DNA from 3 places in the Buttiauxella sp. BIGb0471 genome. Region 3 is predicted to be linked to each of the others. Evidence: predicted binding sites of a transcription regulator. Region 3 holds the regulator's gene; each other region holds the start of a gene.
The links. Region 3 encodes PurR, which represses purine synthesis genes. Its sites were predicted from a motif close to CANGCAAACGTTTGCNTG; they were not measured.
Positions count from the first base shown of each region.

Region 1 (5,313 bases), on a different contig from region 3:
TTTAGTACGGTTCCGTCAGGATTACCCGCACCAGGATGCACAACGAAATCACGCGGCTTGTTAATCACCAGAATATCGTCATCTTCATAGACAATATTAAGCGGGATATCTTGTGGTTCCCAGCGCACATCCTCTTCGATTTCTGCATTGATTGTGACGCTCTCGCCACCCAATACTTTTTCTTTTGGCTTGTCGCTGATCGTGCCGTTGACCAGCACGCGTTGTTCAAGAATCCATTCTTTTATGCGCGATCGTGAATAATCAGGGAACAATTCGGCCAAAGCTTGATCTAAGCGTTGACCGAGTTGAGATTCGGACACTGTTGCGGTGAGTTGTACTAGTTGTGCCATAGACAGCTTCTTCGTTAACGTTGGGTTTTACGGCAATGCCGTTTAATATAGTGTGCTATTGTAGCTGGTCTTTATCGGGAGCTGGTACTGTGAGCCTCCCGGATAACATTCTGAGGAAAGTCAAAACGTCATGACGCGTATGAAATATCTGGTGGCAGCAGCCACGTTGAGCCTGGCTTTGGCTGGTTGCTCCAGTTCCAAGGATGAGGTTCCTGATAATCCACCTTCTGAGATCTATGCGACTGCCCAGCAAAAGTTGCAGGACGGTAACTTTAAAGCGGCGATAACGCAACTGGAAGCGCTGGATAACCGTTATCCGTTCGGGCCTTACTCACAGCAAGTGCAGTTAGATCTTATTTACGCTTACTATAAGAACGCTGATTTGCCGCTGGCTCAGGCTGCGATCGATCGCTTTATGCGTCTGAATCCTACCCATCCAAACATCGACTACGTACTTTACATGCGTGGTCTGACGGACATGGCGTTGGATGATAGCGCATTACAAGGTTTCTTCGGTGTAGATCGTTCAGACCGAGATCCTGCTCATGCTCGTGATGCTTTCAACGATTTCTCTAAACTGGTTCGTGGTTATCCGAACAGCCAGTATGTCACCGATGCCACCAAGCGTCTGGTGTTCCTGAAAGATCGTTTAGCGAAATATGAGCTTTCGGTGGCGCAATACTACACTAAACGCGGCGCGTGGGTTGCAGTAGTTAACCGTGTCGAGGGAATGTTGCGCGATTTCCCTGATACTCAGGCCACTCGTGATGGTATGAAGTTGATGGAAAATGCTTACCGCGAAATGCAAATGCCGGCTCAGGCCGATAAAGTTGCTAAAATTATCGCGGCTAATAGCAGCAAAGCCTGATTAGCTGATTTATAAAAACAAAATGGCAGCCCTGGTGGCTGCCATTTTTATTGCCTGAAACACCAAACTGAAACGGTTTAGCGTCAGGTCATCCCATCAAATATGGACGCTATTTCTTCGTTCCACAAGCTTTAAAAAACAGAGATCCTGTCCTGCCTCACAAAAAGGGTTTGCTGACAAAAAGTGACAAAATAGTGTGATTCACATCACACATTTTGACATTCAGAAAGGTATGCTGGAGTTACCAAGACGGGAAAGACAAGAGGTAACTTTATGACAATGAACATTACCAGCAAGCAAATGGAAATCACCCCAGCTATTCGTCAGCACGTCGCAGACCGTCTCACTAAACTGGACAAGTGGCAAACTCATCTAATTAATCCACACATTGTTTTGTCCAAAGAACCGAAAGGATTTGTGGCTGATGCCACCATTAATACGCCAAACGGCCAGCTCGTAGCGAGCGCTAAACACGATGATATGTATACGGCTATCAACGATTTGATTAACAAACTGGAGCGGCAGTTGAATAAAGTGCAACACAAAGGTGAAGCGCGTCGCACAGCAGGCTCAGTGAAAGACGTTGCTATCGCGGAAATTGAAGAAGAGTAAATTTTAGCTTTATCAATCATACCAACGCGCCTCCGGGCGCGTTTTTTATTGACAGAGCGAAAACAGACCGGGTACCTTACTTGTACGACTTATCAGGAACCGCCCATGAAATTATTTCCGTTTTTCTTCGCATTCTTTTTTACCTTCCCCTGAATGGGAGGCAATTCGTCGTGTGATAAAGAATGCGAAGACGAACAAACAGGCCTCCCCCAGCGGGGAGGCCTTTTTTATGGAATTTAAAAAGGTAGCGTTATGAGTGAGACAAGCCCATTGCTGGGACTACGCGATAAAATCAGTGCACTGGATGTAAAACTGCTGGCTTTGCTGGCAGAACGTCGCTTGTTGGCTGTAGAAGTCGGAAAGGCCAAACTTGCAACTCATCGCCCAGTGCGTGATATCGATCGTGAGCGAGATTTGCTGGAGCGCCTGATTACTCTGGGTAAAACGCATAATCTGGACGCCCATTACATCACTCGTCTGTTTCAGCTCATCATTGAAGACTCAGTCCTGACACAGCAAACGCTATTGCAGCAGCATCTTAATAAAACTAATCCGCAATCAGCTCGAATCGCGTTCCTCGGCCCAAAAGGTTCTTACTCGCACCTTGCCGCTCGTCAGTATGCCGCTCGTCACTTTGAACAGTTTATTGAAAGTGGCTGCGCTAAGTTCCATGACATCTTCAACCAGGTTGAAACGGGCCAGGCCGATTACGCCGTCGTACCGCTAGAAAACACCAGTTCAGGTGCCATCAATGATGTGTACGATTTATTACAGCACACCAGTTTGTCTATCGTTGCTGAAATGACCGTGCCAATCGACCACTGCGTGTTAGTCAAAGGTACTACCGATTTAGACACTATTCAGACGGTATACAGCCATCCGCAACCTTTCCAGCAATGTAGCCAGTTCATCAACCGTTATCCAAACTGGAAAATTGAGTATTGCGAAAGCACCTCCGCTGCAATGGAAAAAGTCGCGCAGGCAGACTCACCACATGTTGCAGCGCTAGGCAGCGAAGCCGGCGGTGCGCTTTATGGCTTACAAGTTCTTGAACGCAACCTGGCAAACCAGACACAGAACATTACCCGTTTCATTGTGTTGGCACGCAAAGCAGTAGAAGTGACCGACCAGGTCCCTGCCAAAACGACCTTGCTGATCGCTACCGGTCAACAAGCCGGTGCTCTTGTAGAAGCGCTGCTGGTTCTGCGTAATCACAATCTGATTATGACGAAACTGGAATCTCGCCCGATTAACGGCAATCCGTGGGAAGAGATGTTTTATCTGGATGTTCAGGCAAACCTGAACGATGAAACGATGCGTAAAGCTCTGCGCGAACTGGGTGAAATCACTCGCTCCATGAAAGTGCTCGGCTGCTACCCAAGCGAAAACGTAGTTCCAGTCGATCCGGCATAACACTGGCAGTAAGCCAGCGCCATGCTGGCTTACTGTGTCTGTTTAAACTTCAGTTTGGGCATTCCCGCAACCGCGACGCCGAGCATAAAAATCGCCCCAGATAATGGCTTCGCAGCAACTTCTGCATCATCCATGTTTTCTCGCGTCGTTGTGATAAACAACGTTTTCATATCATCGCCGCCAAAGCACACCATTGTCGGGCATCGCACCGGTAACCGGTATTCTTCAAGTATTTCACCCGTTTGCGATAAACGGGCAATCCGATAGCCATCAAACAATGCTGTCCAGTAGCAGCCTTCCACGTCAATTGCGGCGCCGTCAGGAATGCCTTGCCCTGGCTCGAAACGCTTAAACACTTCGCGTTTGCCCGGTTCACCTTGCTCATTTAAAGGGGTTCGGTAAATCACTCGATTTGGCGTATCGGAGGTAAACATCCATTTTTTATCTTCACTAAACGCTAAACCGTTAGCACCGTGAATATCATGTTGGATGACATGCGGCGTCAGATCATTGTCCACGCGGCACAGTAACGCACCGTTGTAATCGCCCGGCCCCCAAAATGTTCCGGCGTAAAAACGCCCCTCTCTGTCAGTTCCACCATCATTGAAACGAGCCAAAGCCGGATTATTGGGATTATCACAAACTTTACGAGTGATAAGCCCAGTGCGATTGGTGAGATAAATTCCACTTCGCAGCGCAACAATAAAACCGCCCGTTTCGCATAAAGCAAAACAGCCGACTTCCTCTGAAAATTGGATTACATCGTGTTTTTTGCTTTCGACGTTATAGCGATGAATTTCATTTTCGAGAATGTCTGTCCAGTAGAGGCAATTTTCTTCTGCACTCCATGTCGGGCATTCAGGTAAGTGGCCGGTGTAATCGAACAGAACCTGCGGCTGTGCCATTTCTCTATCCTTTTGCCAATAAAAAAAGCCAACGAGTTTCCCCGATGGCTTTCAATTATAAAACTATTTCACAATTACGGGCGGCTATCATTAGCCTGGCGTAATAAAGTGCGGCTTTCACTCTGGAAGCGCTGTGCGTAATCACCAAACCAGTGCTCAACCTTACGGAAACTGTCGATAAACGCTTGCTTATCGCCATGCTCCAGTAAACTAATGGCCTCACCAAAACGTTTGTAATAGCGCTTAATCAGCTCCAGATTGCTTTCTGAAGACATAATAATGTCTGCGTAAAGCTGCGGATCTTGTGCAAATAAGCGCCCTACCATTGCCAGTTCCAGGCGATAAATCGGCGATGAAAGCGCAAGCAACTGCTCTAACTGAACATTCTCTTCAGCAAGATGCAAACCATAGGCAAAAGTTGCGAAGTGGCGCAGCGCCTGAATAAACGCCATGTTCTGATCGTGTTCAACTGCTGTGGAACGGTGTAAACGCGCACCCCAAACTTGAATTTGTTCAAGGAACCACTGATACGCTTCAGGCTGACGACCGTCACAATAAACCACGACTTGCTTCGCAAGGCTTCCGCTATCAGGGCCAAACATAGGGTGCAGACCGAGCACAGGTCCCTGATGTGCAGCCAACATAGCTTGCAATGGGCCATTCTTCACGGATGCGAGATCGACCAGAATACAGTCATCAGGCAGCCGGGGTAATTGAGCGATAACCTGTTCTGTGATGTGAATCGGAACACTCACAATCACCATTCCAGCATCAGCCATTAACTCTGGCGCTTTAGCCCAGTCTTCTTTTTCAAGAATACGAACCTGATAGCCTGACAAAGTGAGCATCTTTTCAAACATGCGCCCCATCTGACCACCACCACCGACGATAACCACCGGGCGTAACGCAGGAAACAGTGTTTTGAAACCTTTGTCGTTCTCACTTGAGTAAGACTCTCGCATCACGCGGCGCAGAACATCTTCAATCAGATCCGGTGGAACTCCCAAAGCCTCAGCTTCTTTGCGGCGTGAAGCCAACATTGCAGCTTCACGTTCCGGGACATAAATCGGTAAACCATACTGGCTTTTGACTTCGCCAACTTCTGCTACCAGTTCCAGGCGGCGTGCCAGTAGCCCCAGCAACGCCTTATCCACTTCGTCAATTT
Region 1 is NZ_JANUEU010000003.1:4,383-9,695, forward strand. Features, by position in the region: gene rluD (23S rRNA pseudouridine(1911/1915/1917) synthase RluD) at 1-350, opposite strand, end outside; gene bamD (outer membrane protein assembly factor BamD) at 481-1,218, shown strand; gene raiA (ribosome-associated translation inhibitor RaiA) at 1,492-1,830, shown strand; Phe leader region at 1,935-2,061, shown strand; gene pheL (pheA operon leader peptide PheL) at 1,936-1,983, shown strand; gene pheA (bifunctional chorismate mutase/prephenate dehydratase) at 2,083-3,243, shown strand; gene M2371_RS10850 (SMP-30/gluconolactonase/LRE family protein) at 3,273-4,148, opposite strand; gene tyrA (bifunctional chorismate mutase/prephenate dehydrogenase) at 4,223-5,313, opposite strand, start outside.
Region 1: raiA (ribosome-associated translation inhibitor RaiA) is a predicted target of PurR. The motif match lies at 1,377-1,394, and genes of this name have one in related genera.

Region 2 (5,313 bases), on a different contig from region 3:
TTTTCGCGGCGAATATGTTGCTCGCGAGTTTGCATCGCCATGCGCAGCGCGGTGCGGCCCGCGGCATCGCGGGAAACGCCGATAATACGGCCAGGCATAGAGCGTTTGAATTCGTCACGTGCGGCAAAGAATGCAGCATGCGGGCCACCGTAACCCATTGGCACGCCAAAACGCTGCGCGGAACCAAATACGATGTCAGCACCTTGTTTGCCAGGTGCAGTCAGCAGAACCAGCGTCATAAAATCAGCGGCAACGCTCACGATGACTTTGCGGCTTTTCAGTTCGGTAATCAGAGCGCTGTAATCATGCACTTCACCCGTGGTGCCCACTTGTTGCAGCAGCACACCGAAGACATCCTGGTGATCGAGCACTTTCGCGGCATCGTCGACAATCACGTCAAAACCGAAGGTTTCAGCGCGGGTACGCACCACGTCCAGCGTTTGCGGATGTACGTCGGCGGCAACAAAGAAACGGTTGGCGTTTTTCAGTTTACTGACGCGCTTTGCCATAGCCATGGCTTCGGCTGCGGCAGTCGCTTCGTCCAGCAAGGATGCAGAAGCGATGTCCAGACCGGTCAGGTCCAGCGTCACTTGCTGGAAGTTCAGCAGTGCTTCAAGGCGGCCTTGTGAGACTTCCGGCTGATACGGCGTGTACGCGGTATACCAGCCTGGATTTTCCAGCATATTACGCAGGATCACCGGCGGAGTTTGCACCGCGGTATAACCCATGCCGATGTACGTTTTGAAACGCTTGTTACGGCTGGCAATGGTCTTTAATTCAGCCAGGGCCGCGAATTCAGTTGCAGCCTCACCCACCTGTGGTGGCTCGGCAAGCTGGATATCAGCCGGAACGATCGAAGCGATTAAGTCGTTTAACGAACGAGCGCCCACCGCCTCCAGCATTTCGTGTTGCTGCTGTGCATCTGGTCCAATGTGGCGGTCGATAAACGCTTCGTGGTTTTCAAGCTGACGTAAAGACTGGGTCATGAGCGGTGATTCCTGAAACATACTAAACGGTTTCCCCCTCTCCCTCAGGGAGAGGGCCGGGGTGAGGGTTGATTAGTTTAACGCCCTCACCCTAACCCTCTCCCCCAGGAGAGGGGACATAAAATTTATTCGTCTTCTAGCAAAGCTTCGTACGCAGTCGCATCCAGCAAACCATCCAGTTCGGACTCGTCACTTGCTTTGATCTTAAAGATCCAACCTGCCGCGTACGGCTCGCTGTTGATAAGCTCTGGTGAGTCGCTCAGCTCGGTGTTGACTGCGATGATCTCACCGCTGATTGGCGCGTAAATATCAGAAGCGGCTTTTACAGATTCAGCAACGGCACAGTCATCGCCAGTGCTTACGGTTGTGCCCACTTCTGGAAGATCTACAAACACCATGTCACCCAGCAGTTCTTGCGCGTGCTCGGTGATACCTACGGTGTAAGTTCCATCAGATTCTTTGCGCAGCCACTCGTGCTCTTTGCTGTATTTCAGTTCGTTTGGCACATTGCTCATTGTTTTTCTCCTGATTTCAAAATCACTGCGCGACAGCTTTACCGCCGCGAACAAAAATGGGTTTGGTTACTTTCACAGGCATTTCGCGGTTACGAATTTGCACAATCGCGGTTTCACCAATGCCTGCCGGCACGCGAGCCAGAGCAATGCTGTAACCGAGCGTTGGCGAGAAGGTTCCGCTGGTAATGACACCCTCGTGGATGTTGCCTGATTCGTCAGTAAAACGGACAGGCAGCTCATTACGTAATACGCCTTTTTCCGTCATGATCAAACCAACGAGTTGGTCGGTGCCTTTCTCACGCTGGGCTTCAAGCGCTTCACGACCAATGAAATCGCGGTCTTCAGGCTGCCAGGCAATAGTCCAACCCATATTGGCGGCAAGGGGTGAAACGCCTTCGTCCATTTCCTGGCTGTATAAGTTCATGCCTGATTCAAGACGCAGCGTATCGCGTGCGCCCAGCCCGCAAGGTTTGACGCCAATCTCGACCAGTTGCGCCCAAAACTCAGCGGCTTTTTCGTTAGGCATCGCGATTTCGTAACCTGCTTCGCCGGTATAACCGGTTGTAGCAATAAACAAATCACCCGCCTGCACACCGAAGAATGGCTTCATGCCAGCAACAGCAGCACGTTGTTCTGCGGTAAACAGCTGCGCGGCTTTTGCCTGCGCGTTTGGCCCCTGAACGGCAATCAGCGACAGATCATCACGCACGGTAACGGACACTGAGAACGGCTCGGCATGTTGGTTAATCCAGGCCAGGTCTTTTTCCCGGGTCGCGGAATTCACCACCACGCGGAAATAGTCTTCGGTCTGGAAATAGATAATCAGGTCATCGATAACACCGCCGGAGGCGTTGAGCATTGCGGTGTAGAGGGCTTTACCCGGTTGGGTGAGTTTGGCAACGTCATTTGCCACTAAGTAACGCAGGAATTCGCGGGTACGGCTGCCTTTCAGGTCAACGATGGTCATGTGGGAAACATCAAACATCCCGGCATCGTTACGCACCGCGTGGTGCTCATCAATCTGCGAGCCATAGTGCAATGGCATCATCCAGCCATGGAAATCCACCATGCGTGCGCCGCAGAGATTGTGCTGTTCAAACAAAGGGGTCTTTTGAGTCATTTGTTCCTCTTTAACCATCTGGTTGAAAAGCGCTGTTCGCTTTTCTTTTCGTCAGACGAAACCCAGCATCGCCACCGATCCCGATAGCGACGCAAACGTTACCTTTTGCCTGAACTTACCATTGAATGAGGGAGTAAACCATAAGGTACGAACGGTCATTGCATTAGCTTATGACCAAAATGAGAGGCACATGATGCAGAGCATTCATCTGGAAAAATGCGAGGCACCGCGCATAAACAGGAAGTGTTTTAGTCAGAATTTAGCGTTAGCTAACATTTACTACCATTTCAGAAACAAATTCACTACATCGCGAAAAACGTGGGATGAGAAAAAGTAATCCGAAATATGAGGTGAGATTAGAATTTTTCAAATGAGGGGAGGCGTTTCCCTTTCTAATAAAAGAAAGGGAAATGTGACGCAGTTATCTTAACCAATCTGGAAGATCGTGTAGGCCCATCGCCTGGCGAACCAATTGGGGTTTCACGCCCGGCAATGTGTCAGCCAGTTTCAGGCCAATATCGCGTAGCAGTTTCTTCGCCGGATGAGTTCCTGCAAACAAGTCCCGGAAACCCTGCATGCTAGCGAGCATCATTGCGGCACTGTGTTTGCGGCTACGTTCATAGCGGCGCAGATACAAATACTGCCCGATATCTTTGCCCTGACTGTGTAAACGGCGCACTTCATCAATCAACTCAGCGGCGTCCATAAAGCCCAGGTTCACGCCCTGCCCGGCCAGCGGATGAATTGTATGTGCAGCATCGCCCACCAGCGCCAGACGGTGAGCGGCAAAATTACGCGCATAACGCCCCGTCAATGGGAACACCTGACGCTCGCTTTCAACATTGCACAAACCCAGGCGCATATCGAAGGCCACACTGAGCGCCTGGTTAAATTCTTCACTACTCGCCTGCTGCAAACGTTCGGCTTCCAGCGGCGGCAACGACCAGACAATGGAGCATAAATGCGGGTCGCTTAACGGCAGAAATGCCAGAATACCCTCGCCATGAAACACCTGGCGGGCCACTGCCTGATGAGGTTCACTCGTACGAATGGTGGCAACCAGAGCGTGGTGGCGATAATCCCAAAATGTCAGGGGGATATCAGCCTGTTTACGCACCCAGGAGTTTGCGCCATCCGCGCCAATCACCAGGCGGGCAGTGAGCATTGCGCCATCTTTAAGGGTGATAAACGCTTCGTTTTCGCCCCATGCGACTTGTTGCAATTCGGCAGGTGCCATCAATGTGATATCGCTGCACTGTTCAGCACGCTGCCATAAAGCATGGTGAATCACCGCGTTTTCGATAATGTGGCCCAGGTGGCTAAATCCAAAGGATTTATCATCAAATGCAATATGCCCGAAACTGTCCTGGTCCCACACTTCCATGCCGTGATAGCAACTCGCGCGTTGGGCGATGATTTTCGGCCAGGCACCAAGATGAGTCAGCAGTTTTTCACTGGCGGCATTGATGGCCGAAACACGCAAAGCTGGCGCAGAATCTGCGGCCAGCGGCTGCGGGAGATGATTCTCAAGCACCGCGACACGTAAGCCACTTCCTTGCAAACCACAGGCCACTGCCAGTCCGACCATGCCACCACCAACAATCGCCACATCAACGCTTTGCAATTTGACTCTCCTTAAAAACCTGTTTTAACGCGCAACCCAACCGAGAGTACGCTGTGCCAGCAAATCACGTGCCGGAGTTAAATGTTCCATTGCCATCAAACCAAGATTGCGCCCCACAACAAGCGGTGCCCAACGATTGGCGAACAACTGAACTAAACCATCGGTCACGCCAATGGTGGCATTTTTATCTTCCTGGCGTCGCTGCTGATACTGGGCCAGCACCGCATAACTGCCAGGATCCTGAGAGGCTTCGTGTGCTGCCGCTAAATCTTCAGCCAGTGACATCACATCGCGCAGGCCGAGGTTAAAGCCCTGCCCGGCAATCGGATGCAGAGTTTGCGCGGCATTGCCCACCAGCGCAACGCGGTGCGAAACCGGCTGCGAAACGGTAGTCAACGCGAGGGGATATTGCGAACGCGCGCCAGCGTGAGTGATTCGCCCAAGCCGCCAGCCAAAGGCCCGTTGCAGCTCATTGCAGAATTTCTCATCATTCCACTGCGCGATTTCAGCCTGAGCTTCTCGCGGATGGCACCAAACCAGCGAACAGCGCCCATTCGACATCGGTAACATCGCCAACGGGCCATGCTCGGTGAAACGCTCAAACGCACGCCCGTTATGCGGTTGCGATGTGGTGATGTTGGCGATAACCGCGACTTGCTGGTAATCCTGCTGCTGCCAGGTCATGCCACATTGCGCAGCCAGTGGTGAGCGTGAACCATCAGCGGCTACCAGCAATTTGCCTTCGATCAGCTCGCCATTATCAAGCGTAACGCTGACGTTATCGGTTTCACGGGTAAACGAGGCCACGCGCTGCGGACAATGCAGCGTCACACCCGGCGCTTTGCGTAACAGCGCGAATAAACGTAAACCGATATCATGCAGTTCGACGACTTGCCCTAACGCCGGGATTTGGTAATCCTGCGCTTCGAGAGTGACAAACCCCGCATGGCCGCGATCGCTGACATGAACCGTCGTAATCGGGGTCGCGCAGGCTTTAATGGCTGGCCACACGCCAATGCGCGTTAATTGCTGGCAGGTTCCCTGAGCAATCGCGATAGCGCGGGCATC
Region 2 is NZ_JANUEU010000003.1:311,275-316,587, forward strand. Features, by position in the region: gene gcvP (aminomethyl-transferring glycine dehydrogenase) at 1-986, opposite strand, end outside; gene gcvH (glycine cleavage system protein GcvH) at 1,112-1,501, opposite strand; gene gcvT (glycine cleavage system aminomethyltransferase GcvT) at 1,524-2,621, opposite strand; gene ubiI (FAD-dependent 2-octaprenylphenol hydroxylase) at 3,043-4,245, opposite strand; gene ubiH (2-octaprenyl-6-methoxyphenyl hydroxylase) at 4,270-5,313, opposite strand, start outside.
Region 2: gcvT (glycine cleavage system aminomethyltransferase GcvT) is a predicted target of PurR. The motif match lies at 2,716-2,733, and genes of this name have one in related genera.

Region 3 (5,313 bases):
CCAATATCCAGCAGCGTCATCCCTGGTTCCAGTTGCAGTTTATCGCAGATCATTTTTAGTTTGGCGTTCTGCGCATCGCTGAGCGTGGTGGCTTCTTTCCAGTAACCACAGGAATATTGCATATGCTCGTCAAGCATGCGGCTAAATAAATCGTTGCCGAGATCGTAATGTTCTTTGCCAACAATCCAGGCGCGTTTTTTTGATTGCAGATTCATTATCCGGGCAGCGGCAATGCGTAGCGTGTCTTTTAAATGGCGGGGAAGTTGATCCTCGAGTCCTGCACGAATGGCATTATTGAAAAATATATCCAGACGCTCGCAGTCCCACCAACCGTCCATATAGCTTTCACCCAGCCCGAGTGAACCCTCTCGCAGGACGCGTTTAAAAAAATCGGGGTGCTTAACCTGGATATCGAAAGGGCGCGGGCCGTTGATTTCCACACCGGCTTTAGCAAGCATTTCGTTAACAATTCGATACCACGGGTTATTTCTTATGCTGACTTCTTCTATACACGATGAACTCATAGCTTCTCCATCACCAGTGTGTGAGGAACCTTCAAACAGCGTAGACGCTATTTTGGGCATGTGAGAAATGTCACGGAAAAAACCGTGAGCCTGATATCCGACGTAGAACAGAGAAAGGGGCGAGTGCCCACAAAAAAAAGCTCTCAAAACAACAAACGGGAGCACAAAGGCTCCCGTCACGATTTCATTATAATTGTGCTGACAACCGAGCCGTTAATGAGTATAGGCTCGCCTGTTTAGTGATTCAATGAAATATTGTTAGCACGCTAAGTTATTCACTAATATCATTAATGCGCATCGGATTCAGCAGGTTGCCAGACCTCTGCATTTTTACGGCGCTGCATCAGATAACCTAACATTGCCAGCGCAATGGTCACCAGCATCACGCTGGTGGTCGTCAGCAGCGGCGTTGCCACAAGCCAGGACACCATCAAACTTGCCAGGAAGCACAGGCCCAATTGCAGCGTGTTTTGCAGCGCAGCGGCTTTACCCGTGGCCTGTGGGAACGGCAACAGTGCGGAAGCGACAACAATGGGGTAAATTGCGCCGTTGGCTATTGCCATGATACAGAATGGGATCAGCAGCAGCGTCAGGGTCGCGTGACCGCTTATCGAAACCGCCCAGGTGCCGAAAATACTCAGCGTATATAAAGCCAGCAGCCAGGGCAGCATTTGCTTGCCGTTCCATTTTTGCAGTGCGCTGCGACAACCGTAACCGCCAATCAGGAAGGCAATGGTTTGTGGCACGTAGCTCAGGCCGATTGCCGCCGGGCTGTAACCCATATCGTTCAGGATGAATGGGGAACCGGTCAACCAGGCAAAGAAGCTTGCGGAACACGCGGCATAAATCAATACGTTGCCGCTATATACGCGATTGCGCAGCAACGACATAAAGCTGACTTTGTTGTCTTCAGTTTGCGGATGATGCTGAGTCCGTGGTTTCAGGCGCAGCGTAGGGATCATCAACACCAGGGTGATAGCAAACAGGGTCGCGAAAATCGCCTGCCAGTCGAAGTGAGTCAAAATCCAGCTACCGAGCAGCGGTGCCAGTGCCGGAGACAAACCAACCAGCGGCATAATTGTTGCGAAAATACGATTTGCGCGGTTTGCCGGGTAGTAATCTGTCACCAGTGCCTGCCAGCTCACCGCCGCAGAACACACGCCAACGGCCTGTACAAAGCGCAGGACCAGCAGCGCGGTGGCGCTTTCGACCCACAACATGCCGATACAACCGATGGCAAACATACTCAACCCGGCCAGTAACACAGGTTTGCGGCCGAAATGGTCAGACAGCGGCCCCCACATTAACTGGGCGAACGCAAATCCAGCAAGGAACAAACTCAGGCTTGCGCTCACCGCGGAAGCATCGGTCTGTAAATCTTGCTGAATAGCCGCGAAAGCAGGCAGATACATGTCTGTGGCGAGGAACCCCAGCACACTTAATCCGGCCAGCCAGATAAGAAATCCTTTTGATGGTTGCATGTTTTTCTCTTGATTTATCTTGCAGGTTGATTGCCGCGAGAGTGTACGGAGTGCAATTACGCTTGTGAAACGCTAATATTTGTCTATTGCGTTCAAAAAATTTGTGAGCAGAAAAATGTGGTCTGAATATTCGCTGGAAGTGATAGATGCGGTGGCGCGCAATGGCAGTTTCAGCGGTGCCGCACAAGAGTTGCACCGCGTTCCGTCTGCCATCAGCTATACGGTACGGCAATTGGAAGAGTGGTTGGCAGTTCCACTGTTTGAACGCCGTCATCGTGATGTCGAATTAACCCCCGCAGGCGTCTTTTTTTTGAAGGAAGGGCGCTCTGTTATCAAAAAAATGATGACGACACGGCAGCAGTGCCAGCAGATCGCAAATGGATGGCGCGGACACCTGGCGATTGCGGTCGATAATATTGTAAAACCGGAGCGCACGCGCCAGCTGGTGTTGGATTTCTACCGTCATTTCCCGGATATCGAGCTGCATATTTATCAGGAAGTGTTTAACGGTGTGTGGGACGCGCTGGCGGATGGGCGCGTTGAAGTTGCGATTGGCGCAACGCAGGCCATTCCTGTCGGTGGGCGTTTTGCCTTCCGGGACATGGGGACACTGAGCTGGCGTTGCGTGGTGGCTGCAAATCATCCCCTGGCGGTACAAGGCGGTACATTAAGTGATGACGACTTACGTGCCTGGCCGTCGCTGGTTCTGGAAGATACCTCGCGTTCCTTACCAAAACGTATTACCTGGCTGCTGGATAACCAGCGGCGTGTAGTGGTGCCAGACTGGGAGTCGGGTTCCGATTGCCTGAGTGCAGGTTTGTGTATCGGTATGGTGCCATTGCATATCGCCAGACCGTGGGTAGATTCTGGTAAATGGTGCGAGCTGACGCTGGATAACCCATTCCCGGATGCCGCGTGTTGCCTGACGTGGAAGCAAAATGATGCGTCACCCGCGCTAGCCTGGTTATTAGATTATCTGGGAGATAGTGAGACGATGAATCAGGAGTGGTTGCAGGAGCCTGACAGCGCTGATTCACAGAGTTAGTAGGGTGGATAAGCCGTAGGCGTCATCCACCATTTACGTCAGAACTGTCGGATGACGCTGCTGTACGACCTACGCTATTTTAGCGGCGGTAATCGCGGAACGGGCCGTCGGCTACGGAGCGGCGTTCAATCAGGCGCGGATGCACTTCAATGGACTGCGACTCTTCGCGTTTGTTGACGATTCTGTCCAGCAACATGTTAAACGCCGTTTCACCCAACGAATCTTTTGGCTGGTGAATGGTGGTCAGGGCTGGCGAGAAGAAACGGGCGTTACGCACGTTATCGTAGCCAATAATTGAAATATCCTGCGGCACACGCAGACCCATTTCATCAGCGGCACAAATCGCGCCCATTGCCATAATATCCCCGCCACAGAATACTGCCGTTGGACGATGAGACTGGCCGAGGATCTGCTGCATCGCACGGTAGCCAGACTCTGGCTCAAAGTCGCCCTGAACAATCCAGTTTTCTGGAATGGCGATACCGGCTTCTTCCAGCGCTTTCATAAAGCCTGCATGACGACCGCCGCCGGTGTTACGTTCCATTTGGCCCGGAATGGCGCCAATTTCACGGTGGCCACGTTCAATCAAATAACGCCCGGCCAGATAACCGCCGTGGAACGCGTTATCGACCACAGAGTCGGTGAAGTCTGCGCGAGCTTCGCCCCAGTCCATCACCACCATTGGGATATGGCGATATTCTTCGAGCATGGTCAGCAGTGATTCCGGATACTCAGAACACATCACCAGCAGACCATCGACGCGCTTTTGCGCCATCATTGATAAATAAGCGCGCTGTTTTTCAAAGTTGTTGTGCGCATTGCCCAGAATCAGGGTATAGCCTTTTTCAAAGCAGCTATTTTCCACGGCTTCGATGATCTCGGCGAAATAAGGGGCTTCGCTGGAAGTGGCAAGCAGACCAATCGTTTTGGTGTGATTAACTTTAAGACTGCGTGCGACGGCACTGGGTGAATAGTGCAATTCTTTGATTGCCGCCCAGACCGCATTGCGAGTCTCTTCCGCCACAAAGCGAGTTTTGTTAATCACATGTGATACGGTTGTAGTGGAAACGTTTGCGCGCTTCGCCACGTCCTTGATTGTCGCCATTAAATTTCACTCCAGGCCATATCGTAAACTCCTGATAACTAATATGTTAAACGTTTGCGTACACTGACTCCTGAGGCAACGTTTGGGTTGCGGGTATGCCGGGATTGCGACATAAAACGGAAGGAGGGCATAGAATTGATGGTACGCAATAAATTAGCGAGGGATTTTGGCCTATCCGGAAGAAAAGTGGAAGAGGGAAAAGCGATATCAGGTTAAAACCAGGAGGATTTTTATTTCTGGTTGTGGGAAAATCACTCTGACACACCGATTGTAAGGTAATTAAAAGGAGTTTATTGATGAGTACAGATTTGAAATTTTCAATCACCACAACGGTTATTGTTCTGGCACTGATCGTATGTGGCGCGCTAACCGCCGTACTGCACTGATTAAAATGGGCCGCAATCGCGGCCCATATCATTTAGGTATTACGCTGCCAGATTCTTCGCAACAAATTCCCAGTTTACCAGCGCCCAGAAATGCTCAAGGTAGCCTGCACGAGCATTACGGTAGTCGATGTAGTAAGCATGTTCCCATACGTCTACCGTCAACAGCGGTTTTGCCGCAGTGGTCAGCGGGGTGCCGGCATTAGACGTTGAAACGATAGCTAATGCGCCATCTTCTTGCTTAACCAGCCAGGTCCAACCCGCGCCAAAGTTTTTGATAGCCGCGTCGGTAAACTGCTGTTTGAACTCAGCAAAGCTACCGAAAGATTTATTGATGGCTTCCAGCAGTGCGCCTGTTGGCTCGCCACCTGCGTTTGGTGCCAGGCAATTCCAGTAGAATGTGTGGTTCCACACCTGTGCTGCGTTGTTGAATACGCCGCCGTCTGAAGTACGAACGATCTCTTCCAGAGTTTTACCTTCAAGCGCGGTGCCCTTAACCAGATTGTTCAGGTTAGTGACGTAGGCTTGATGGTGCTTACCGTAATGGTATTCCAGCGTTTCGGCAGAGATGTGTGGGGCTAAAGCATCTTTCGCATATGGTAGTGCAGGTAATTCGAACGACATTGCAAACTCCTTATTACCCGTCATTCTTCGAGCCGCATCGTTGACTCAAATGAGTTAGGGTATCTATTGTTAAATAAACACTTTTAGTGCGGGTTTAGGTTAACAAATTGAAAGGAAAAGCAAAAGAGAAACGCACTCACCCGTTTATGGG
Region 3 is NZ_JANUEU010000001.1:950,028-955,340, forward strand. Features, by position in the region: gene cfa (cyclopropane fatty acyl phospholipid synthase) at 1-524, opposite strand, end outside; gene punC (purine nucleoside transporter PunC) at 812-2,005, opposite strand; gene punR (DNA-binding transcriptional activator PunR) at 2,121-3,050, shown strand; gene purR (HTH-type transcriptional repressor PurR) at 3,130-4,155, opposite strand; gene M2371_RS04460 (YnhF family membrane protein) at 4,452-4,541, shown strand; gene sodB (superoxide dismutase [Fe]) at 4,581-5,162, opposite strand.